4 regions of the Photobacterium sp. GB-1 genome follow, and region 1 is predicted to be linked to each of the others. Evidence: predicted binding sites of a transcription regulator. Region 1 holds the regulator's gene; each other region holds the start of a gene.
What was found. The regulator CRP, encoded in region 1, controls carbon source genes, mostly activating them, when cyclic AMP is high. The targets are predictions, from matches to a motif close to TGTGANNNNNNTCACA.
Positions count from the first base shown of each region.

Region 2: recB (exodeoxyribonuclease V subunit beta) is a predicted target of CRP. The motif match lies at 3,673-3,688, and genes of this name have one in related genera.
Region 3: C9J45_RS06895 (CidA/LrgA family protein) is a predicted target of CRP. The motif match lies at 4,215-4,230, and genes of this name have one in related genera.
Region 4: C9J45_RS02820 (NupC/NupG family nucleoside CNT transporter) is a predicted target of CRP. The motif match lies at 3,842-3,857, and genes of this name have one in related genera.

Region 1 covers NZ_PYOB01000007.1:142,786-148,770, forward strand. The annotation lists gene astA (arginine N-succinyltransferase) at 1-492, shown strand, start outside; gene astD (succinylglutamate-semialdehyde dehydrogenase) at 522-1,979, shown strand; gene C9J45_RS10285 (DUF1338 domain-containing protein) at 2,024-2,812, shown strand; gene C9J45_RS10290 (hypothetical protein) at 2,868-3,050, opposite strand; gene crp (cAMP-activated global transcriptional regulator CRP) at 3,239-3,871, opposite strand; gene C9J45_RS10300 (OsmC family protein) at 4,251-4,655, shown strand; gene C9J45_RS10305 (phosphoribulokinase) at 4,725-5,594, opposite strand; gene C9J45_RS10310 (YheU family protein) at 5,776-5,985, opposite strand, start outside.
Region 2 covers NZ_PYOB01000031.1:16,963-22,947, forward strand. The annotation lists gene recC (exodeoxyribonuclease V subunit gamma) at 10-3,471, shown strand; gene recB (exodeoxyribonuclease V subunit beta) at 3,748-5,985, shown strand, end outside.
Region 3 covers NZ_PYOB01000004.1:215,287-221,271, forward strand. The annotation lists gene C9J45_RS06875 (sensor domain-containing diguanylate cyclase) at 1-28, shown strand, start outside; gene C9J45_RS06880 (serine hydrolase) at 244-1,419, shown strand; gene sbcB (exodeoxyribonuclease I) at 1,969-3,390, shown strand; gene C9J45_RS06890 (hypothetical protein) at 3,630-4,151, shown strand; gene C9J45_RS06895 (CidA/LrgA family protein) at 4,277-4,621, shown strand; gene C9J45_RS06900 (CidB/LrgB family autolysis modulator) at 4,618-5,301, shown strand; gene cdd (cytidine deaminase) at 5,530-5,985, shown strand, end outside.
Region 4 covers NZ_PYOB01000002.1:28,271-34,255, reverse strand. The annotation lists gene budA (acetolactate decarboxylase) at 1-662, opposite strand, end outside; gene alsS (acetolactate synthase AlsS) at 675-2,339, opposite strand; gene C9J45_RS02820 (NupC/NupG family nucleoside CNT transporter) at 2,582-3,772, opposite strand; gene C9J45_RS02815 (lytic transglycosylase F) at 4,448-5,914, opposite strand; gene C9J45_RS02810 (VWA domain-containing protein) at 5,911-5,985, opposite strand, start outside.

The DNA of each region.
Region 1 (5,985 bases):
TTTTGGCAATGGCTAAAAGATAACTTTTTCTCGATTGATTTTATTCATGCTGACTATCTAACGGGGATCGGAGCAAAAGGCTTTATTGCGGACTTAATGCCTAAACTTCCGATATACGTCAATTTATTGAGCAAAGAAGCCCAAGCGGTTATAGGTCAAGTTCATGACAACACGCGTCCTGCATTACGCTTGCTAGAAAATGAAGGATTTTCATGCCGTGGTTATGTCGATATTTTTGATGCAGGCCCGACGGTTGAATGTGATGTACGTAATGTTGAAACGGTTCGCCACTCAAAGCGTTATATCGTTGAAATTAACGATCATCAAAGTGAACAGCAGTGCCTAGTGGCGAATACATCATTTACTGATTTTCGTGCGGTTGCGAGCCCACTGGAAATCAATGATAAAGCGCAAACCGTGGTTATGACGCAAGAGGTCGCTGATACTCTCATGGTTAATACCGGTGAGCCTGTGCGCTTTATTGAGCTGTAAAACTACGAATATAAAGAGGGGAGAAAAGTATGAGTCAATGGATTGCGGGTCAATGGGTTGATGGTTTAGGTGATGAGATGGCATCGCTCAACCCCTTTACTGATGAAGTGATTTGGCAAGGCCGAGCCGCGACAAGTGAGCAAGTCTCGCAAGCGGTGAATGCCGCGCGTGAAGCATTACTTCAATGGCGTCATACTTCCCTTGTTGAGCGCCAAACCATCGTGGAAAAATTTGCTGAGCTGGTGAAAGCCAATAGTGAAAATATTGCCATTACGATAGCAGAAGAAACGGGTAAACCGTTATGGGAGACGCGAACAGAAGCAGGAGCAATGGTGGGGAAAGTGGCGATTTCTTTACGTGCTTATCATGAACGGACAGGCCAACGCGAGAAAGATATCGCAGGTACCACAGCAGTTGTACGTCATCGACCATTAGGGGTGATGGCTGTATTTGGGCCTTATAATTTCCCCGGTCATTTACCCAATGGCCACATCGTACCTGCATTGCTTGCAGGTAATACGGTGGTATTCAAACCTTCTGAATTAACGCCTAAAACGGCTGAAGTTGTAATGAAACTCTGGCAACAAGCCGGATTACCTGATGGGGTTATTAATCTTGTGCAGGGAGCTCGCCCAACTGGAGAGGCACTTGCGGCTTCAAAAGATATTGATGGTTTATTATTTACGGGCAGTGCCAATACTGGGCATATTCTGCATCGCCAATTTGCAGGTCAACCGGGCAAGATGCTGGCATTAGAAATGGGGGGGAATAACCCGATGGTGATCTCCAATGCTTATGGTGATCTCAATGCTACCGTTTATACCATTTTACAATCTGCTTTTATCAGCGCAGGACAACGGTGTACTTGTGCTCGCCGACTATACTTACCCTTGGGTAGCGAAGGGGATGCGTTGTTGGCAGCTTTAGTGGAAGCAACCAAAGCGATTGTGGTCGATGGACCATTTGCCGAGCCTGCACCGTTTATGGGGCCTCAAATCTCCCGCCAAGCCGCAGACAATATTGTGCAAACTCAACGACAATTAGTATCGCTTGGTGGCGAAGTATTGGTAGAGGCAAAGCGCGGACAGGGAGCGGTGGTTACACCTGGGATCGTTGATGTTACGAATATCGAAAATTTACCCGATGAAGAATACTTTGGCCCATTATTGCAGGTAGTGCGTTATCAAGATCTTGCTCAAGCCGTGTGTCTTGCGAACGACACCCGTTATGGCTTATCAGCCGGGCTTGTATCAACCGATGATAGTGAATGGCAATATTTTATTGATCATATTCGCGCGGGGGTTGTAAATCGTAATCGCCAGTTAACGGGAGCGAGTGGAGATGCACCGTTTGGTGGCCCAGGAGCATCTGGTAATTTACGCCCAAGTGCTTACTACGCTGCTGATTATTGTGCTTACCCAATGGCATCAATGGAAGGTGAGGCAACATGCTTACCTGAGCAGTTATCTCCGGGTATTTCACTCTGAGACTAATAGGTTCACTGTATTACTTACAGTAAGGATTGTGCAGCATGGAACAATTATTTACCGCGTTATGGCAAGATTATACTCAGCGATTATGCCCTTCAGCGCTGAATATTCGGCAATTACTTACCGAAGATGCGTCACTTAGAAATGATCATATTGCGTTGCGTACCTTTGCACTACCTAAATGTGGTTTAGCAAGATTAGCGGCTCCATTTATTGCGGTAGGTTATAAACCCAAAGGTCGATATCATTTCAAAGCGAAAAAGTTATATGCAGAGCACTTTGAACATCCCGATCCTTCTGCGCCTAAAGTATTTATTAGTGAACTGCAATTAGGGTTATGTTCAACAGAGTTACAAACAGAAGTACGTCAGCTTGTCGATCAAGTTGATGATGCTTATTTTGCTGATCCTGCTTTTCTTTCTCAAGGTAAACCATGGCAGTTAAGCCGTGATAGTTATCAGTTTTTAAATGCAGAAAGTGAATATGCAGGGTGGGTGGCAGCGCATGGTTTTGGTGCTAATCATTTTACTGTTGATATTAATCAGCTTGAGCAATTTAATGAAATTTCTGAAGTGAACCATTTTCTCGAATCAAGTGGTTTTGACATTAATCAGGCGGGAGGTGCGGTAAAAGGCGATCCTACTGTGATGTTAGAGCAATCAGCAACCATGGCTGATAAAGTCATGGTCACGTTTTCTGATGGTGAGATGTTGGTCTCTGGCGGATTTTATGAGTTTGCTAAACGTTATTTACAGCCAGATGGTGAGATTTATACCGGGTTTGTAGAAGCTTCGGCAGATAAGATCTTTGAAAGTACTTATAACTCTTGAACAGTGTAAACAAGGCAATAAAAAGCAGCCAATTGGCTGCTTTTTTTTAAATCTGTTAATTATCGAGGGGCGATCCCCAAATACCACTGTCTTCAACAGGACAGCGACGTAAACCTGTTTGCTGTTCTAAATAACAACGACGGTCACTAAAGCCTGTCATCTCAATAGTTGTAGGTTGAGGAGCGATAGCACCAGGTACAGTGGTGTAGCTATTCGGGGCAAAACGTTCAATATCCATATAAAAACCAAAAAAAGATGAAGTCCATTCATTGCTTGAATTTAGCATTTAATTTGAGCAATACAAATTAATTAATGGCATTAATGACACACTTTTTAAAGGTATTTATGGGGGGATTATTAATCAATAAGAAATAAAAAAGCCGCAACAGTGTGCGGCTTTTTTCGTACGGTTAAAGACGTTAAAAATTAACGCGTACCGTAAACAACAATCGTCTTACCGTGAGCAGAGATAAGGTTCTGCTCTTCAAGCATTTTCAGAATACGACCCACTGTTTCACGAGAACAGCCAACAATTTGACCGATTTCTTGACGAGTGATCTTAATCTGCATGCCATCAGGGTGCGTCATTGCATCTGGTTGTTTTGCAAGATTTAGCAATGTCTGTGTGATACGACCTGTAACGTCTAAGAATGCCAAATCACCTACTTTCTGGCTTGTCACTTGTAGGCGACTTGCCATTTGAGCAGATAAGCGCATCAGAATATCAGGGTTAACCTGAATTAACTGACGGAATTTTTTGAATGAAATTTCTGCTACTTCACAAGGACTTTTCGCACGAACCCAAGCAGTACGCTCTTGATCTTCTTCGAATAAGCCAAGCTCACCAATAAAGTCACCTTGGTTTAGGTAAGAAAGGATCATTTCCTTACCTTCTTCATCCTTGATTAGTACAGCAACAGAACCCTTCACAATGTAGTACAACGTTTCTGCTTTCTCACCTGCGTGGATCAGCGTACTTTTCGATGGGTACTTGTGAATATGACAATGGGAAAGAAACCACTCTAAAGTTGGATCTGTTTGCGGTTTACCTGGAACCATATTACTAACTTCCTCTGCATTTGTTGCCCAACAGCATTGGTTTCTTTTCTAACTTTTATCACGAGAAAAAAAACTGCCTACTGATAGGGTATCCATTCAGCCGCTGGGCTGCAAGCTAACTTGAATAAGTTAGAGTGTATCCTTTTTCTGCGCCTTTTTCTTGATATTGATCTAGTAGATTCGTTCATTTCATATGGATAACTGTGCACAGGATCACAATGCGGCGAGATAATTTTAAGTGGTGCGATAAGTAATGATTATTACGACGATTTTTAGAGAGGAAAAAAGTTGTTATTAAGGCGGAGAATTAGGATTTACATTCATTATTTAATCAATAAGACTAGAGACAATTATTGGGCGTTTGAATAAGGATTAAGCGATGCAGTCCCGAGTAAAATGGGTAGAAGATATGACTTTTTTAGGTCAATCTAGCTCCGGTCATAGTGTAGTCATGGATGGTAATGGAGGGGATAAAGCTCCAAGTCCAATGGAATTGGTATTAATGGCGGCGGGAGGGTGTAGCTCAGTAGATGTTGTCAGTGGTTTACAATCCCAAGCGCAAAATATTGTGGGTTGTGAGGTTCTTATTTCAGCTGAGCGTCGAGAGCAAGCGCCACGTTTATTTACCGCAGCCAATTTGCATTTTATTGTTTCAGGTTTTGATTTAAATGAAACCTTAGTGGCTAACACCATTGCTGATTCTTTAGAGAAATATTGCTCTGTATGCTTGATGATTGGTGAAAAGGTTAAGTTGACTCATTCGTATGAAATCATCACTGCTTAATAATGATTGAGATGAAAAAGGTTGGTGTTTGTGCCAACCTTTTTTCTATTTATTTTCGTTTGTGCAAACTTAACTGATTTTCCCTGTATTAATCAGTTTCTCGATAAGGGGGCGCATGATCAATTCCATTGCAAAACTCATTTTTCCACCAGGGACGACAAGCGTGTTATGACGTGACATAAATGAGCCTTGGATCATGGAAAGTAAATACGGAAAATCGACATTATTTAAACCGCGAAATCGGATCACAACAAAGCTTTCATCTAAGCTTGGGATCCCTTTGGCACTCACCGGGTTTGAGGTATCAACGGTTGGTACACGTTGAAAGTTGATATGTGTGCGTGAAAATTGCGGAGTTAAATAATTTAAGTAATCGTCCATGGAGCGAACGATTGACTCCATCACCGCTTCGCGAGAGTGCCCTCGATCTCTCGTGTCACGAACAATTTTTTGGATCCACTCCAAGTTAACAATGGGTACCATGCCAATAAGAAGATCAACATGCTGTGCGACATGGATCTCGCCATCGACAACCCCACCATGTAAGCCTTCATAAAAGAGTAAATCAGTGTTTTCTGCTAACTGTTGCCACGGAGTAAACGTTCCGGGCATTTGGTTGTAGGGTACGGCTTCGTCAAATGTGTGTAGATAACGGCGAAAGCGGCCAGTGCCATCTTCACCATATTGTTTGAAAAATTGCTCTAATTGGGCAAAGTCATTGGCTTCTGAGCCAAAATAGCTGATATGTCGACCTTGCTCTTTAGCTTTGCGGATCTCAGTGTCCATTTCAGGGCGGGTATAGCGATGGAAGCTATCGCCTTCTAGCCATGCCGCATTAATGTTCATCATATTGAACATCTTTCGGAATGCTTCAGAAGTCGTCGTGGTTCCTGCTCCTGATGAACCAGTAACTGCAATAATAGGATGTTTTGCAGACATGACTAACCTTGTCGTTGTTGATTATCGAAAGATAAATGAGAAAGCAGGCAATAATAAAATTACCTGATCGGGCAACAATGCTACTACAAGTTAACAGGGATGTCGGGATTGAAAAGTGAAACTGCTAGCGGAGGCAAGTTTTGAGTCGTAACTCTCTGGGCACGACTCACATTAATAAAACTTATTGCAACTGATTGCGTAATTTTATGTCGACAGATTCATGCAATTCAGAAAATACAATCACAGCATCACCGGATTTCAGTTGCTGCATCACGTAATTCACTTTGTTTTCTAAGCTCATTTCAACTTCACCGTAATCAGTGCCTTCACGTAGCACAAATTGTTCAATCAGGTTAGTCAGTGTTTCTGGGGCGATATCTTGCCAAGGAAT
Region 2 (5,985 bases), on a different contig from region 1:
GATACCTTAGTGTTTACCGTCTACCATTCAAATCAACTCGACTTGCTTAAATCTTTGCTGGTGGAGCTTATTAAGCTAAAGCCATTAGCTAATCCATTTGAAAAAGAACAGATTCTGGTACAAAGTCCAGGAATGTCGCAATGGTTAAAAATGGAATTAGCAAAGTCATTGGGTGTGGCTGCTAATATCGATTTTCCACTGCCAGCGACCTTTATTTGGAAGATGTTTACCCAGGTCCTCGCTGATGTACCAGAGCGCAGTGCATTTAACAAAGAAGCGATGACGTGGAAGTTAATGCAAGTGCTACCAGCACAGTTTGAGCAACCTGAATTTGAAGCGCTACAGCGGTATTTAGACGGTGATGACGACAATTTAAAGTGCTATCAATTAGCTGAAAAAATTGCCGATATTTTTGACCAATATTTAGTGTATCGCCCTGAGTGGATCCAACAATGGGAAGCGGGGGAAGTTGTCGCTGAATTAGAAGATGAGCATCCTTGGCAGCCTATTTTATGGCAAGCACTGTATGATCAAACCTTGGCACTTGGACAATCGCCTTATCATCGTGCCAACTTGTACGAACACTTTATTGAAACGCTACAAAACTACAACGCATCACAAGGTAAAGAAGCATTAATAGCAGCAGGCTTACCGCAGCGTTTATTTGTGTTTGGTATCTCATCATTACCCCCACGTTATCTAGATGCACTTGCTGCTATTGGTGAGCATATTGATGTGCATTTAATGTTTACTAACCCTTGTCGTTATTACTGGGGAGATATTCGCGATCGTAAACACCTTGCGCGACTAGCTGCCAGTAAGCGGGTCAAACTTCATAATATCGAAGAGCAACAAGATATTGATGCTACGATTGAAGTACTAAAAGACAACGATGAAAGCCACTATGATGATGAGATGCAAAATGGCATGGTAGGAAATAGCTTATTAGCCTCTATGGGTAAGCTTGGTCGCGATAACATGTATTTGTTATCAGAAATGCAAGTTAACGAAGTGGATGCCGGTTTCGTTGATATTGAATCAGATACCTTATTACATGCCATTCAAGCTGACATCTTAAACTTGGTTGATCGCCAAGATGATACTCAATTAGATTCCAGTGAGCATAAGTTTCCGATTATCTCTGATGATCAATCGCTCTCTATTCATGCTTGTCATAGCCCAATGCGTGAAGTTGAAGTGCTTCACGACAAGCTGTTAGCGATGTTTGAGGCAAACCCTAATCTGAAACCACGCGATGTGATCGTGATGGTGGCAGACATTAATGCCTACAGTCCTGCCATCCAAGCGGTATTTGGTAATGCGCCGGGTAATCGTTATATTCCATTTTCGATTTCTGACCGAACCGCAGAGCAAGAAAACCCGATCTTGTTGGCGTTTTTACGTCTGTTAACTTTGCCTGATAGTCGCTGTCATGCTTCAGAACTGTTAGAGCTATTAGAAGTGCCTGCGGTGATGAATAAGTTTGGTTTTGATAGCCAAAGCTTTGAGAAAGTAAAACAGTGGATCGAAGAAGCGGGAGTTCGCTGGGGTTTAGATCAGCATACATCTAGTCAATTTAATCTTCCTGAGCAGATGCAAAATACTTGGCTGTTTGGTATTCAGCGCATGCTGTTAGGTTATGCCATGCCACATAATACTGGTTTGTTTGAAGGCATTTCTGCTTACGATCAAGTACAGGGGATTGATGCGGAGTTAGCTGGGCAGTTAGCTGGCTTTATTGATTGCTTAATTAGTTACCGTGAAGTGTTAGCACAGCCACATTTGGTGACAGAGTGGGCGGATACACTTAACCAAATGCTGGATGATTTTTTCGCGGTGGAATTGGAAGGCGAACTGGTTCTTAAATCTATTCGCGATAACTTACACCGCTTGCACGAACAACTCGATGATGCGGGTTATAAAGGTGAAATCACACCTGCAGTGCTAACTCAATATTTACGCGATAAGTTATCGGGTGAGCGAGTAAGCCAACGCTTCCTTGCTGGACAAGTTAATTTTTGTACCTTAATGCCCATGCGTTCGATTCCCTTTGATGTGGTGTGCTTGCTTGGCATGAATGATGGTGCTTACCCTCGAAATATTGCCCCTGAAGGGTTTGATTTAATGAATGGTCGCACTAAAGCGGGTGATCGTTCTCGTCGTGATGATGACCGTTATCTTTTCCTTGAAGCATTATTATCAGCGCAAGAAACCTTATATATCAGCTACGTGGGTCGCTCAATTCAAGACAATGCAGAAAAAATTGCTTCTGTGTTAGTCAGTGAGCTGGTGGAATATTGTCAGCAAGGTTATTGCTTAGAGGGAGATGAACCTCTTCCTGTCGATCAATCAGCAGAAAACATTAAACAAAAATTGATTGAGCACCATCCCTTAGTGCCATTTAGTCCGAGCGTATTTACTGGAGAGAGTGGCAGTTATGCTATTGAATGGCTACCCGCTGCTGCTCGTGAAGGGCAAGCGAGCCAACCTTTCCAATTAGGTGAACTCCCTCCAGAGCCGATTGCCGATGATCAACAACAAGTATTAGAGCTTGCTGAGTTGCAGCGTTTCTGGCGTTTACCGGTACGCTATTTCTTTAACCGTCGTTTGAAAGTCTACTTTGAGCCGCCAATGGGATTATTGGAAGATGATGAACCGTTTGTGCTGAATCATCTTGAAAGCTATCACGTTAAAGATGAGCTATTAGCATTATTGCTTGATGCTCAAATGACCAATCAAGATCCGGATCAGATCTTTAGTCATTTCGCCCAAGAGCAAAAAGCAGCGGGCAAGTTACCTGTTGCTGCATTTGGTGATATTGATTTAGATGCCAGTCGTCTAGCAGTACATGAGTTAGTAAACCAGATTGAGCCATTAATTCATGCACCATTAGATGATCAGGAAGTAGCAATAACACTAACGATAAATGGTCATGCCGTATTACTTCAAGGTTGGCTGAAACAGCGCTATCAATCCGGCTTAATGCGTTTTCGTAGTGGTAAAGTGCGCTCGGTTGATTTACTCGCGGCTTGGTGTGATCACTTATGTTTAGCGATTAGCCAGCCAGAATTGAACCAGAAAACACATATTATTGGCACCGATAAACACCTTGTCATTGATGCGATCGAAGCGAGTAAAGCACAAGGTTATTTACAAGAGCTTATCGAGTTGTATTACCAAGGTTTGAATCAACCTTTAGCGTATTTTCCGAAAACAGCACATGCAGGTATTAAAGCGTGTTTTGATAAGCAAGGTAACTGGAAAGACGATGAACAAACCATCGAGAAAGCCTACAGCAAAATGGCAGATTGTTTTAACGATGGTTACTTCTTTGCAGGTGAAGGCGCGGATAAATACATCAATCGGGTATGGACACATTGGAATGATGAACTTGCACAGAATAGCTATGTGCTAGCACTGAAAGTACTACAGGCTGCGGTATTAAATAGTGAAGAAGTAAAGCCGGAATAAGGAAGTAGTGTGGCCGTCAGCAAATCATTATTAGTTGTAGGGTGCTTGCTGTACGGCCACCGGTCCAGAGGTGACCAAGTTTCTGGCGCTGATACTAACCAACCGCTGTAATACAAACCGTGAGTAAGTTCTCACAATATTAGAATATAACAAGATTTGATCGCTCAATATTCGCTTATAAGTGTTTGATCACAGTAGTGATGTGAGCAAGATCACCTTGAGGCTTCAAGGGATCATTGGAGTGATCGAGTTTTACGATATGGGACAAGTAAAATCATGACGGTACAAACGCAAACCAATATTTTGCAGCCAATGGCCTTTCCATTGCATGGTACACGTTTAATCGAAGCCTCTGCCGGTACGGGCAAAACATTTACTATTGCCAGTTTATACCTGCGTCTATTACTCGGTCATGGTAATGCAGAAACGCGTCATGCTGTTGAATTAACGGTTGATCAAATTCTGGTGGTGACTTTTACAGAAGCAGCAACGGCAGAGCTTCGCGATCGTATTCGTGGGCGTATTCATGATGCGCGTATAGCGTTTAGTCGTGGTGTGAGTGGTGATCCCGTTATAGCCCCGTTACTACAAGAGTATCCCGATCATAAAGCGGCAGCCAATATTTTACTGCAAGCTGAACGACAAATGGATGAAGCGGCTATATATACCATACATGGTTTTTGTCAGCGAATGTTGACTCAAAACGCATTTGAATCAGGCTGTCGTTTCAACAATGAATTTGTCACCGATGAAAGCCAATTGAAGAACTTGGTGGTAGCGGATTACTGGCGTAGTCATTTCTATCAGTTACCACGAGCGCTTGCTTGTCAGATCCGCGATTTATGGTCATCGCCTCATGCGCTATTAAAAGATATTGGCAATAGCTTAACAGGTGCTCCCGTTAAACTGTCTGTAGCGGCTATGACGGCAAGTTTAGAGCAGTTACATCAGCAAAATATCGAACGCATTAATGAATTTAAAGCATTATGGAAACAGCACTTCGCTGATTTAGAAGCGTTAATTGCAAACTCTGACGTGAATAAACGTAGCTATACCAAAAAGAGCCTACCCACGTGGCTCGCTCAAGTGAATGAATGGGCTAATCAACCGACTGAAAATTATGATTTACCGGATAAATTAGAGAAGTTTCACCAACAGGAATTGATCACCAAAACCCCGAAAGGTGAAGCACCACAGCATGCGGTATTTGTTGCGGTTGCAGATTTACTTGATAACCCAGCTACATTACGCGATCCCTTATTAGCGCACGCGATTGAACATTGTCGTATTTTACTGGCGCAGGCAAAAGCTCATAAAGGGTGGTTATCGTTTGATGATCTCTTAACGCAGTTAGGCGCTGCGATCGACAACGATCAAGATGATCTACTGGCAAGTAAGATCCGCAGCCAATATCCAGTTGCGATGATCGATGAATTCCAAGATACCGATCCCCTGCAATACGGTATCTTCAGTTCGGTGTATAACGATCACCCTGAATGCGGATTGTTTATGATCGGTGATCCTAAGCAGGCGATTTATGCGTTTCGTGGGGCAGATATTTTTACTTATATTCAAGCCCGTCGTCAGGTTCAAGATCATTACACATTAGGTACTAACTGGCGTTCAACGGCAGATATGATTGCGTCGGTAAATAGCGTGTTTGATACCCCTAATAGCCCGTTTATTTATGATCAAGATATTACGTTTGATCCTGTTGGTCATAGTCCCAAAGCACCAGATCGTAGCTGGTGGCTAAACGGCGAACAACAACATGCGCTCACGTTCTGGCTGCAAGATAGCCTCGATGGCAAGCCTATTACTAAGGGCGATTATGAGTCGACGATGGCAACGGCGACAGCAGCACAAATTCAGCATATTTTAGAGCAGTCACAACAAGGACAAGGCTACTTTTTAGATAAAGAAACTCAACACCCAGTGCAAGCGGGTGATATTGCGGTGTTAGTACGTACAGGACGAGAAGGTAAGTTGGTGCGTGAAGCACTGGCAAAACAAGGGATTGCCAGTGTGTATTTATCTAATCGTGATAGCGTTTTTTCCACTGCAGAAGCGGCTGATGTACAGCGATTATTACAAGCGGTACTAACACCTGATGACGATCGCGCATTGCGTGCCGCGTTGGCGTCAGGGTTGTTTTCTTTAACCGCAATAGAGCTCGATACGCTTAATAATGATGAGAATGAGTGGGAAATTGCAGTAAATAGCTTTAAGCAATACCGTCAACAATGGCTCAAGCGTGGTGTGATGCCTATGCTACGAAGCGTGATGGCGAAAAATAATATCGCTGAGCGTTTATTAGTAGAAGAAGGTGGTGAACGTCGTTTAACTGACTTACTTCATATTGGTGAATTACTGCAAGAAGCGAGTCAAACCTTAGACAGTGATTATGCGCTATTACGTTGGTTGGCTGAAAATGTAGCTGAGCCAAACGGTAATTCTGATGAGCAAATTTTGCGTTTAGAGTCCGAACGTAATTTGGTGCAGATTGTTACCATC
Region 3 (5,985 bases), on a different contig from region 1:
AGGTGTTTATAGCGATACGTCACTTTAACTAAAGCAGCATATTTTTGAGTAAACTTTCTCACTGCTCTGCAAATAATCTTGTGCTTACTCCCGTTATCTTTCATCCAAAATGTAATTATTTCACATTATAAATTAAATCAATTCCAACACGTAAATTAAGAACCATTAGATTGATTTTCAACCTACCGGCATGTTAATAAATTGTTTAATTTATTTTAAGTGAACAAATTTCAAGCAGCCAAGATGAAACGTATTATCAAAATCGGATTATTATTATCACCTGCTATTTTTATCTTATGGATGATAACCTTTCCTCCTAAAACTGACATGAGTGATTTTAATTGGACTCAAACGTCTGAACAAAATGATTGGAAAGTTAGCTCCCCCAAAGCAGAAGGTTTTAACCCAGATAAGCTAATTGAACTTCACCAGCAAGTAACCTTACGTAAGTCAAAAAAGGTGCAGTCATTGCTGATAACACGGAATGATAAATTAATTTTTGAACAATATTACCCTGTTAGGCACTCTGGAGATGGCACCCCAATGCCAGATTTTTTTCCACCTTCACCCGATACGTATCACAATATAAAATCAGTTACCAAGACGGTCACATCAACATTAATTGGCCATCTTTTATATAAAAAAGAAATAGCCAATACTGATGTCTCGCTGTTTGATTATTTTAATAAAAAAGATATCCCCAATTTTGAAAAGAAAAGGCAAATTAAACTTCGACATGCTTTAGATTTCAATAGTGGTCTTGATTGGGCAGAATGGCATGAAAGACATAGCGATGCGATGTCCATGTGGTTATCCGATGACCCTTATCAATATATTTTCCAAAAAGGTATTAAAGATCAGCCCGGTAAAACATTTGTCTATCAAGGAGCTATGAGTGTATTACTAGGTGGAGTAATAGAAAAAATCACAAAGATGAACCTTAAAGAATATACCAATCAAGCAATATTCCAAGCACTAGGTATCACTCATTATGATTGGTTTGCTCATGAAGTGACCGGTGATTATTTAGGTTCATCAGGTTTATATTTACGTCCAAGAGATCTTGCGAAGTTAGGACAACTTTATATAAACCAAGGGGTATGGAAGGGTCAGCGTATTTTTTCAAAACAATGGGCACAAGAGTCTTTAAAACCTAAAGGTAAATTTTGGCCTAATAAGTCTATTGCTTACGGCCATAACTGGTGGTTTCCAACAATAAAAAAAGAGGGTAAAAAAATAGATATAGCAGGAATGAGAGGTACAGGTGGTCAAGAAGTTTTTATCATTCCACAGCTCCAACTGACGATTGTTATCACATCAGGTGCGTATATGGATCAAGATGATACTTACCCTTTTAAGCTGATCGTCGATTATATTCTGCCGTCACTTGGGATCGACGAAGCCGAATATATAACATAATGTATTTATACGAGTACCGTTAGTTATGTAAGCTTAAGGTACTAATAATTTGCTGTATTTGGCTCCCTTTTTATTTGAATGCACTTTCTCTTTTTTATAACGTTACGCATCACGCTCTCCCCTTCACCACCGAGGTCTTATTCACCCACCTCGGTGGTGGTTTACAGAAAAATTTTATTCTCCTGAGAGCATGAGCTGTTAGCGCAATTTGCTCTTTCGGAAGAACCGAGACATTAATTTCTATCCAAACCAATAAACCCAGCAGCAATATCTTTAAGTAAGCTTTCTAACTGCTCTGCAAATAAAATAGTGACGCCATCGGTATTCTGGAAGTCCTATATCTCAACACCACGATTAATTTATCCGCCTCCCGCCTTGCCTATTTGCCCTTAAATACGGGATACTTAATGTTATGCGTGCTTAGGGTTTTACTCTGAAGCGTTTAACGACTTAAATACAATAAACTGCTGAATTTATAAGCGGTTTTAACAACAAGCCATTGCTTAGATAAAGAGTAATAATAACAACCGTAATGGCTATGGATGATTTATGAACGATAAGAACCAAGCAACACTTTATTGGATTGACTACGAGACGTTTGGCGCAAGTCCTGCCAATGATCGTCCTTGCCAGTTTGCGGGTGTCCGTACTGATATGGACATGAACATTATTGGTGAGCCACTCGTTATTTACTGTAAGCCACCAGCCGATTACTTACCGTCACCTGAAGCGTGTTTAATCACAGGTATTACACCGCAAGAAGCGATGGAAAAAGGCTTATCAGAGCCTGAATTTATTGAAGCGATTCATGCTGAACTGTCAAAACCCAATACATGTGTCATTGGTTACAACAACGTTCGTTTTGATGATGAAGTAACGCGCTATACCTTATACCGCAACTTCTTCGACCCATACGGTTGGGCGTGGCAAAATGGTAACTCGCGTTGGGATTTATTAGATATTATGCGTACTTGTTACGCATTGCGCCCAGAAGGTGTCAACTGGCCGCTGGATGATGAAGATCGCCCTAGCTTTAAACTTGAAAAGCTGTCTGTTGCCAATGGTATTGAACACGCGAATGCTCACGATGCAATGGCTGATGTTTACGCGACAATCGAGCTGGCTAAAATCATTAAAACGAATCAACCTAAGTTGTTTGATTACCTGTTTGATTTACGTCATAAGCGCAAGCTACAAGAATTAATCGATATTGTTAACTTAACGCCGTTAGTACATATCTCTGGCATGTTTGGTACTGATTGTGGCAATACGAGTTGGATTGTGCCTGTGGCATGGCACCCTGATAATAAGAACGCTGTTATTACAGTGAACCTCGCGCTTGATCCTACCCCATTAATTGAGCTTGATGCCGACCAACTGCGTGAGCGTTTATATACTAAGCGTGTTGATTTAGCACCAGATGAATTACCGGTGCCCGTTAAAGAAGTGCATTTGAATAAGTGCCCTGTTCTTGCTCCAGCTAAAACATTAAAAGCTGAAGATGCCGCGCGTTTAGGGATTGATAGAGAGCAATGTTTAAAGAACCTTGCCTTAATTAAGCAGCACCCTGAAATTCGTGAAAAGTTAATCGAAATGTTTAGTGTTAAACGTGAATATGCGGCTAACGATAATGTTGATGCGATGCTCTACGATGGGTTCTTCTCTACTGCTGATCGTTCAACCATGGATATTATCCGTGAAACGACACCCGATCAGTTAGCTTCACTTGAAATCAATGTCGATGACAAGCGTATTAAGCCGCTGTTATTCCGCTATCGTGCCCGTAATTTCCCAATGACGTTAAGTTATGAAGAGCAAGTACGCTGGAAGCATCATTGTCAGGATTTCTTTGAAATGAATATGCCAAAGTATATGGAAAACTTTGAGGCTGTCGCCTACGAGCATGAATCTGACGAAAATAAGATGAAAGTTTTAAAATCTCTCTATGACTATGTTTCTAAATTGGTTTAAACCTTTTTATTAATACGATAGCGATAAATGAAGCCTATTACGTGATTTTCTTTTTGAATGTCGCGAATAGGCTTCTTTTTTTTAAGATTATTATGTAGTGATTTATTTGATGATTACGTCATTAACGTTAACAATTAAAGACAACAATAAAACGGCTCACTGATTTGCGTTTATTAATAACGGAATAGCGATCATTGATACCGTGACGCTCGAGATCTATTAAGCGGTAGGTGTGCACTATGACAACACAAACCCTATTGAAATGTTATAGCTACGACAAAATAGATTTTTTTCCTGAAAAGCATCTATTGATATGGAAAGATCATACGCAAACGTTATTAACGCGAGAAGAATCTCGGTTATTAGAAGTGTTATGTCTCTGCGCTGGAGAAGTGATTGGAGCCGATTCACTCTACCGTAAAACGTTTACATCATTAGATGCGTTTGAAGAAACCAGTGATCACAATTATGACTTGAATTTACTACTGGTATCACTTACAGGGAAGTTACAATGTAACGGAGTAATGGCGATACCTATCCATGTTGTGCCTCACTATGGCTTTCGTGTCCCATTACCTTCGAAAACATCACGTCGACTGCCTTTTACTACCCGTCCTTGCCCTCGTGCTACCCCTTCTAAAAAAAAGCCTTTGTTATTCAATAAAGCATGGTTTAAGTATGTGGTAATCGATTTTATTTGGCTAAAAGTGACGATTCTTTTGACACTTGCCGCGCTCATTGGTCTATTTTTGTGGAATTAAGCATCAATAAATATCACGCGATCTACATTTTTTAACGAATTATCTAAATAATGCTCTTTTTTGTGTGACAAATAACACGTTTATTTGTATGATAAATAAAATTTTCTAGCATTACTTTTTTTACTATGGATTACATTCGATCTTTTGCCATTGTTATGTTTTGCTTTTTACTTGGTCAAGGCATACAACATCTGACTCATTTGCCGATCCCTGGCAGTATTATTGGCTTGTTTATACTGTTCTTTGGCCTCGTTACTGGCATATGCAAAACAAAATGGGTCGATAAAACCTGTAATTTACTCATCAAACACATGGCATTGCTATTCGTGCCTGTTGGAGTTGGCTTAATAAACTACCTTGGTTTAATTAAGCACAATGCAACTATCATCTTTGCGAGCACATTAGGCAGCACATTAATTGTATTGCTTGTGATCGGCCTTGCGCTTCATCATAAGGAAAAAGAGTCATGATCTGGTTAGTTGCAACGCTAGTGGTATTTTACAGCATGCGCTATTTAGCAATGAAGATTCGTAATCCACTTTTTAATCCATTGCTCATTTCGCTGATTATTTTAATCGCTGCACTGCATTGGTTACAGGTGCCGTATGAAACCTACTTTGCAGATAACGAAATAATTAACTATTTGTTAGGTCCTGCGGTAGTGGCCTTAGCCTTACCTTTATATCAGCAACTGCCTTTAATTAAGCGTAAGTGGAAAACAATTTTAAGTGCCTGTTTTGTTGGTAGTATCTTGTCGATGACATTTGGTACCTCCATTGCGTTTTTAATGGGTGCTGATGCTCAACTTGCAGCCAGTATTTTACCAAAATCTATTACCACACCACTTGCGATGGCCGCTTCTCAACAAATTGGCGGGATTCCTGCGATTACAGCAGCAATGGTGATTATTGTTGGGCTATTTGGTGCGGTGTTAGGTTATCCAGTGATGAAACTGGTCCGTATTTACCATCCGTTAGCAAAAGGGTTAACGATTGGTACGGTATCTCATGCTTTAGGTACAGCAAAAGCTGTCGAAGAAAATTATCAAGAAGGGGCATTTAGCTCATTAGCGTTAGTTATCTGTGGGATCATGACAACGTTACTCGCTCCCATCATGTTCCCTATTTTAGAACACCTGTTTTTCCACTAAGTTATTCCTATCTCATGTTATGAGCTTAAACACTAATTCTTATTAGTTTTAAGTTCATAATGTTTTGATAACTATTTATTACAGGAAAAATTACATTTACATGTGTGAGTTCGCTCTCGATAATGTATACCAACCTACACTATCATTATTAATGTGATTCAAATCACACTTGATTAATGACAATTAACTTAGAATGTTTCTCCATCAACAATACGGAGTAACACACCAATGCACGCAAAAGTTATGGATGCATTAGGTCAATTACCTAAAGAGCTTGCATCAGCTTTACGACCAATTATTGAAGATAAAGATTTTGATTCAACAATTAGTCCTGAACAATTTGAACAGTTAGTTTCCCAAACTAATTTATCTGATACTGATCTTCGTCTTGCTCTCCTTCCTGTTGCTGCTGCTTACGCTGTTGTTCCTATTTCTAATTTCTATGTTGGTGCTATTGTTCGTGGTACATCTGGTCGCCTATATTTCGGTGCAAATATGGAATTTGTAGGCGCAAGTATGGCGTGTACGATCCATGCTGAGCAATCTGCAATTAGCCATGCTTGGATCAAAGGTGAAACAGGCATTAAAGACGTAACGATTAACTACAGCCCTTGCGGTCACTGTCGTCAGTTCATGAATGAATTGAATACGGCGCAAGATTTAGTTATTCAACTTCCTGAACGT
Region 4 (5,985 bases), on a different contig from region 1:
TCAAATTCTTGTGAGGCGGGCATACGAAGGTGGAAATCTTTAAATATTTCAACTTCAACATTACCTTCTGTGAGAATAAAGTCACTCACATGACCACCTTGAGTACGATCATCACTAATAAAGTGAAAGTGGAACCCCGGCACATTAATACCAATCATATAGTCTGGTATTTTAAAACCAATCATCACACCTGAAACATGCGTCATTTCAGCAATAGGTTGATGTTTAACAACTTCAACCATAGGTGGATAAGGGCGGTGCTGAGCCGGCACTGTACGTGTTTTAACATACGAGAACTTACCTGTTAAACGGATGGCATTAATCGCGTTGTGAGCGAGTAGATCTTGCTCTAAGCACGTTTCAAATTCTTTTTTACTTAGTTCAATTAAACTCAGTTTTGCTTTTGACTCAAAGTTAACAACCGAAGCAAATGGTGTGGTGATATCGTGATCAACAAGATGAACATCGCCTGTGCTTGTAAGTTGGTAAACGTCATCACCCATTACAATCATTTCACCGTCAAGATCGTTAAAGGTACCAATGCCAAAGTTACCATGATCTAATAACTGACCAATTGTGAAATCACCTTGATATAAGCCTGCAATTAATGCACTCATCATTGAGGTTTGGTAGAACGCTTTGTTATGTGTTTCAGCACTCATGTGATGCTCCTATTAATCTTGTTGGCATGGATGAAGTTGATCAAGTAGGCGACTGTTATCGCTATAATCAACATTGACGTTAACCAGTACTGGGCCACTTAAGCTCATAGCTTTTCGCATAACAGGCTCAATATCATCGGCAGTATTGATCGCTAAACCATGTGCGCCGAAGCTTTCTGCGTACTTAACAATATCAGGACCTATAAAGCTGACAGCACTCTCTCGACCATACTTTTTAAGCTGTTGGATCTTAACCATGTCATAACTGTGATCAGTCCAAACAAAGTGAACGATATTACATTTATGACGCACGGCCGTGGCTAATTCCATTGATGAGAATAGGAAGCCACCATCACCAGACATGGAAATGACTTTTTCATTAGGGTGAAGAAGGGAAGCTGCAATTGCCCAAGGTAAAGCGACGCCCAATGTTTGTTGACCATTACTGAACAATAAACGACGAGGTTCAAAGCTGTGGAAGTAACGTGCCATCCAAATATAGATTGAGCCTACATCACAACATACAGTGGTGTCGTCACTGACAAAGCGACGTAAATCATGAACAAAACGAAGTGGGTGAACGCCGTTTGATGAGGTTTTATTTATCCCCATCTGCATAATATGTTGTAAATCGTGGCGTAATAATTGGATTTGTTGGTTACTTTCTAAGGATTCTCGCTTATCTAATTCAGAAGCAATAGACGTAACAGACACCGCTAAGTCACCCACAACTTCACAAACAGGGTTATAGCTAATTTCTAAATCTGCTTGTTGATAACCAATATGAATAATTGGGGTATTTGCATCTTTATTCCAAAGAATCGGATCGTATTCAATGGGGCTATAACCAATGGTGATGATTAAGTCTGCGCTGTTTAACGCAATATCACCGGGTTGGTTTTTAAATAAGCCCACTCGACCTAAAAAGCAGTTGTATAAATCATGAGAAATAACCCCAGCTGCGGCAAACGTATTCACAACGGCAATTGGTGTTTGTTTGAGTAGTTGGCGAATGGCATCAGTAACAAAAGGCTGGCTTGCATCCATACCCAGTAATAACACCGGATTTTTTGCAGCATTAATGCGATCAGCAGCCTGACGAATAGCTTGTGGGTGCGCACCACCGAACAAAATTGGATTAGGCTGTTGTACTGGTTGGTAAGGAATACGATTAGTTAGAATATCTTGCGGTAGACTAACAAAGCTAGCACCTTGGGTAGGTTGCTCTGCAATACGAAAAGCTTTATGTACAACATCAGATACCGAGCCGCTATCCATCACTTCTGCTGAAAACTTGGTGATAGGAGTAAACAGTGAACGGGTATCCATGGATTGGTGAGTATTGTGAGAATACATCGAAAGCGGTACAGCACCTGCAAGAGCAACCACAGGATCACCTTCACTGTTCGCTGTTGCAACGCCTGTGACAAGGTTTGATGCGCCCGGGCCAGAGGTCGCTAAACAAATGCCTGCTTTACCCGTTAAACGCCCTGTTGCTGCTGCCATAAACGCTGCATTTTGTTCATGATGACAAATAATGATTTCTGGTCCGTTATCACAAACAGCATCGAAAACAGCATCCACCTTTGCACCTGGAATACCAAAAATGTGTGGAATGTTATGTGCATTTAAAGTTTCAACAACCAGTTCAGCACCAGAGACGGTTTTATCCGACATATAAGCCTCAAAATTATATTTATTAAGTTAATAGGCTCAGGACATTGTTCGTGAATTCGAATTTTATGTGATGAGTGGCACAATTCTATACATTCATCATACAAATCAAATAACTGAAAATGAAAGTTAAATTCTCAATTTACAGATAAATAAGGGGAGGGGGAATTTACGATGTAATAAAAATGCCAGCCTTCATATTAGAAAAGACCGGCATTTTAAGGGAGGAATGGCAATGACAACGATTAAATCATGATGCCTGCAATTAACGCTGATAGAAAACTAACGAGCGTTGAACCGTAAAGCAAACGTAAACCAAAACGTGCCACCATATTACCTTTTTCTTCGTTCACCCCTTTTACAGCACCAGCAATAATACCGATAGAGCTAAAGTTAGCGAATGACACAAGGAAGATAGAAACAATACCTACGGTGTGCGGTGTTAATTCACTTACTTGTTTTTGTAGTGACAGCATTGCTACAAATTCGTTAGCAACAAGCTTGGTTGCCATAATACTACCTGCTTGTAGGGCTTCATGAGCAGGGATACCCATGATCCATGCAAATGGATAGAAAGCGTAGCCAATAACATCTTGGAAGCTAATACCGAATGCAGCATCAAAGCCGGCATTAATCATTGAAATTAGCGCGATAAAACCAATCAGCATTGCCGCTACAATAACCGCGACTTTAAAACCAGTAAGAATATATTCTCCTAACATTTCAAAGAACGTCAGTTTCTCACCACTTTCAGCCGCCATCATCTCATCAATATTCATCTCTGCTTCGTGGTCATATGGGTTAATGATAGAGAGAATAATGAAGGTACTAAACATGTTTAGAAACAAGGCAGCCACGACGTATTTAGGATCGATTAGCTTCATGTAAGAACCGACAATAGACATCGATACGGTTGACATGGCTGTTGCCGCTAACGTGTACATGCGACGCTCAGACATTCTACCGAGAATATCTTTATAGGTGATGAAGTTTTCAGATTGACCGACCATTAAGGCACTAATAGCGTTAAAGGATTCAAGTTTACCCATGCCATTAACTTTTGATAATAAATATCCAAGGCCTTTTATGACATATGGCAAAACTTTGATGTGCTGAAGAATACCAATCAGTGCTGAAATGAATACGATTGGCATTAGAACACTTAAGAAAAAGTTAAAGCCATCATTGTTAGATAGGTTACCAAAGACGAAATTTGTCCCTTCTGCGGCAAAATTGAGTAATCCATTAAATCCATCAGCAAACTCTTTAACGATCCCTGTACCCATTGAGGAGTTAAGCAAGAAGTAGGCTAATCCCATTTCAATAAGCAGTAGCTGAATAATATATCTGTACTTGATGTTTTTACGGTTATTACTTGCAACAAGTGCTAGGGCTGCGATAACGATTAACCCTAAAACGAAATGTAGATAGACCATGTTTGGTTGCTCTCAGTGTGATTCTTATCAAGATATATACTTATGTTTAAATATTTCTTTCTCTCTAAAAGTGACTTAAGTCTCACTTTTTGGTCGCGTAATTTTCTGTCACTATTACGTGCTTAGATCAATGACGATTGCGGCAAACGATTGCAGTTCGAAAGAGCCCTGTCATTACTGGGTTGTCGTTATACGCTCATATAACTGTATCATCAACATGCCAAATGAGCATAACTGTGAACTGAATCTCACCTGTAATATGATTGAAAAATACTTTTTAGTGGTTTTGGAATATCGCAGTAGTCCAATCGGTAAAAACACGATGATTAAATAGGCAATTGTAGTCTCTGTGTATATCAAATGTTATTTTTTATTATGTTTAATAAATATGGAAAATAATATTTTAGATAAATAAATTTCAGAATTTTTTAAATATGATTCAATGCTGCACTTAATGTTCATTTGTCTTACAAAATGAAATATTATATTCGTGATAATTTAGTGGAATAGAAACGATGAAAAAATCCTCTAAAAATCGTAAGCTATGGTACTTCCATCGACACGATCAGCGTAATGAAACAAGATTGAATAAAAGCTTAAAGGCTAAGTAATGCATGTATGGCTAACTTACGTTGATCGTCTAAACGAAAGGCGGCTCAACGTAAGTAAGTATACTTACTCAAGAATGGTAGGGACATTAAACCGGTAAGGTGGAACAAAAGGTCGGACACCTTTCTGGCGGTATTTTTTTAAACGCATTAATTGTTTATAGACAATGTAATAACGATTTATATTTGTAACGTAGACAACAGGTTGTTTGCCTATATATCTCCTGGTAATAATTTCAACATTATTAAACCATATATCAGGGTTATAGCCTTTTTCCTTTGCATAACGTCGCATTTTTCTAATATTGCCAGGTCCTGCATTATAAGAGGCGAGTGTCATATACATTCTATTATCATAGGTTAGACTGCTATCATCTAAGTAATTATTTTGGATATAGCGCATATACTTTATACCCGCATGAACATTATTACTTGCTATATAAATGTTAGGAATATTTATATATCGATCTCTTGCTGTACTTGGTAGTACTTGCATGATGCCAACGGCACCTTTATTGGAGACTTTATGCTGATTAAGCCCTGATTCTTGGAAACCCTGAGCCATCATCATTAAATAATCAAAATCATATTCCGTAGAATATTTAAAAAACAGATCAGAAAGTTTTTCCATTTTATCCATATTACTATGGTTCAATAGGTTTGTTATCCAGCCTTGATTATTTAAATACTTGTTATAAATAACATTTCCTAATAATGACCCTGATTTTATTTGTTCAATATACCTATTAACTAATTTCATTAATTTAGGGCTATCTTTTCTCATTGCCCAGGCTATTTCACCGTTTTTCCTTAAAACGAAAGCAGAATTCATGCGTAATTTTGGTAATATCTTGTTCCATATTTTCATCTTATGATCATCTAAAACGGTCATATTCATCAACCCGAGATTAACCATTTCCAACAACTCATAATCTTGTAGTGTTTCTTCTAAAAAATGGATCTTCATTGGCGCTAGGCGTTGGAGTAATAGACGATTATTGACTTCAAGTAGGCTTTGATAGTAGCTCGAACTTTTTCTTACCCAGATATCTTGATCGCTGAGTTGCTCTATTTTTGTAATTTCAGGTGAATCAATATTATTAATAATAACTTCTGAAATATTGGTAAGTACAGGCTCACTAAAGGCGACTTGCTTTTTGCGCTGTTCAGTAATGGTTAAATTAGCGACGGCAAGATCACCATATCCAGTAATTAAGAACTTGATGAGTTGATCTCGATGTACAGGGATCACTTGAATATTGAGTTTTGGATAAGTTTTATGAATATCTAACTCAAAGTGGTGAAGTAATTCAGCGATAATGCCTTTTGGAAGACCATCTTCAATATAGTAAAAACCTAAGTCAGCCGAAACTAATACTCTTAGCACCCTTTTTTTTTCAAGGACGCTAAGATCGCCAGTGTAAGTTGGGCCTGTGAGCGGGGACAGTGCTAAGCCTAAAGTAGTGCTGGAAGTAAAGAGTAAAGCCAGATATACCCATAAAGGTAATAACAGCCTTTTTAGTCGAACGTTCATAGGAAACTAAAGCCTTTTGATTTAGCTTGATCCTGTATGGTTAAAATAATCGCATTTCCCAAATCATCCTT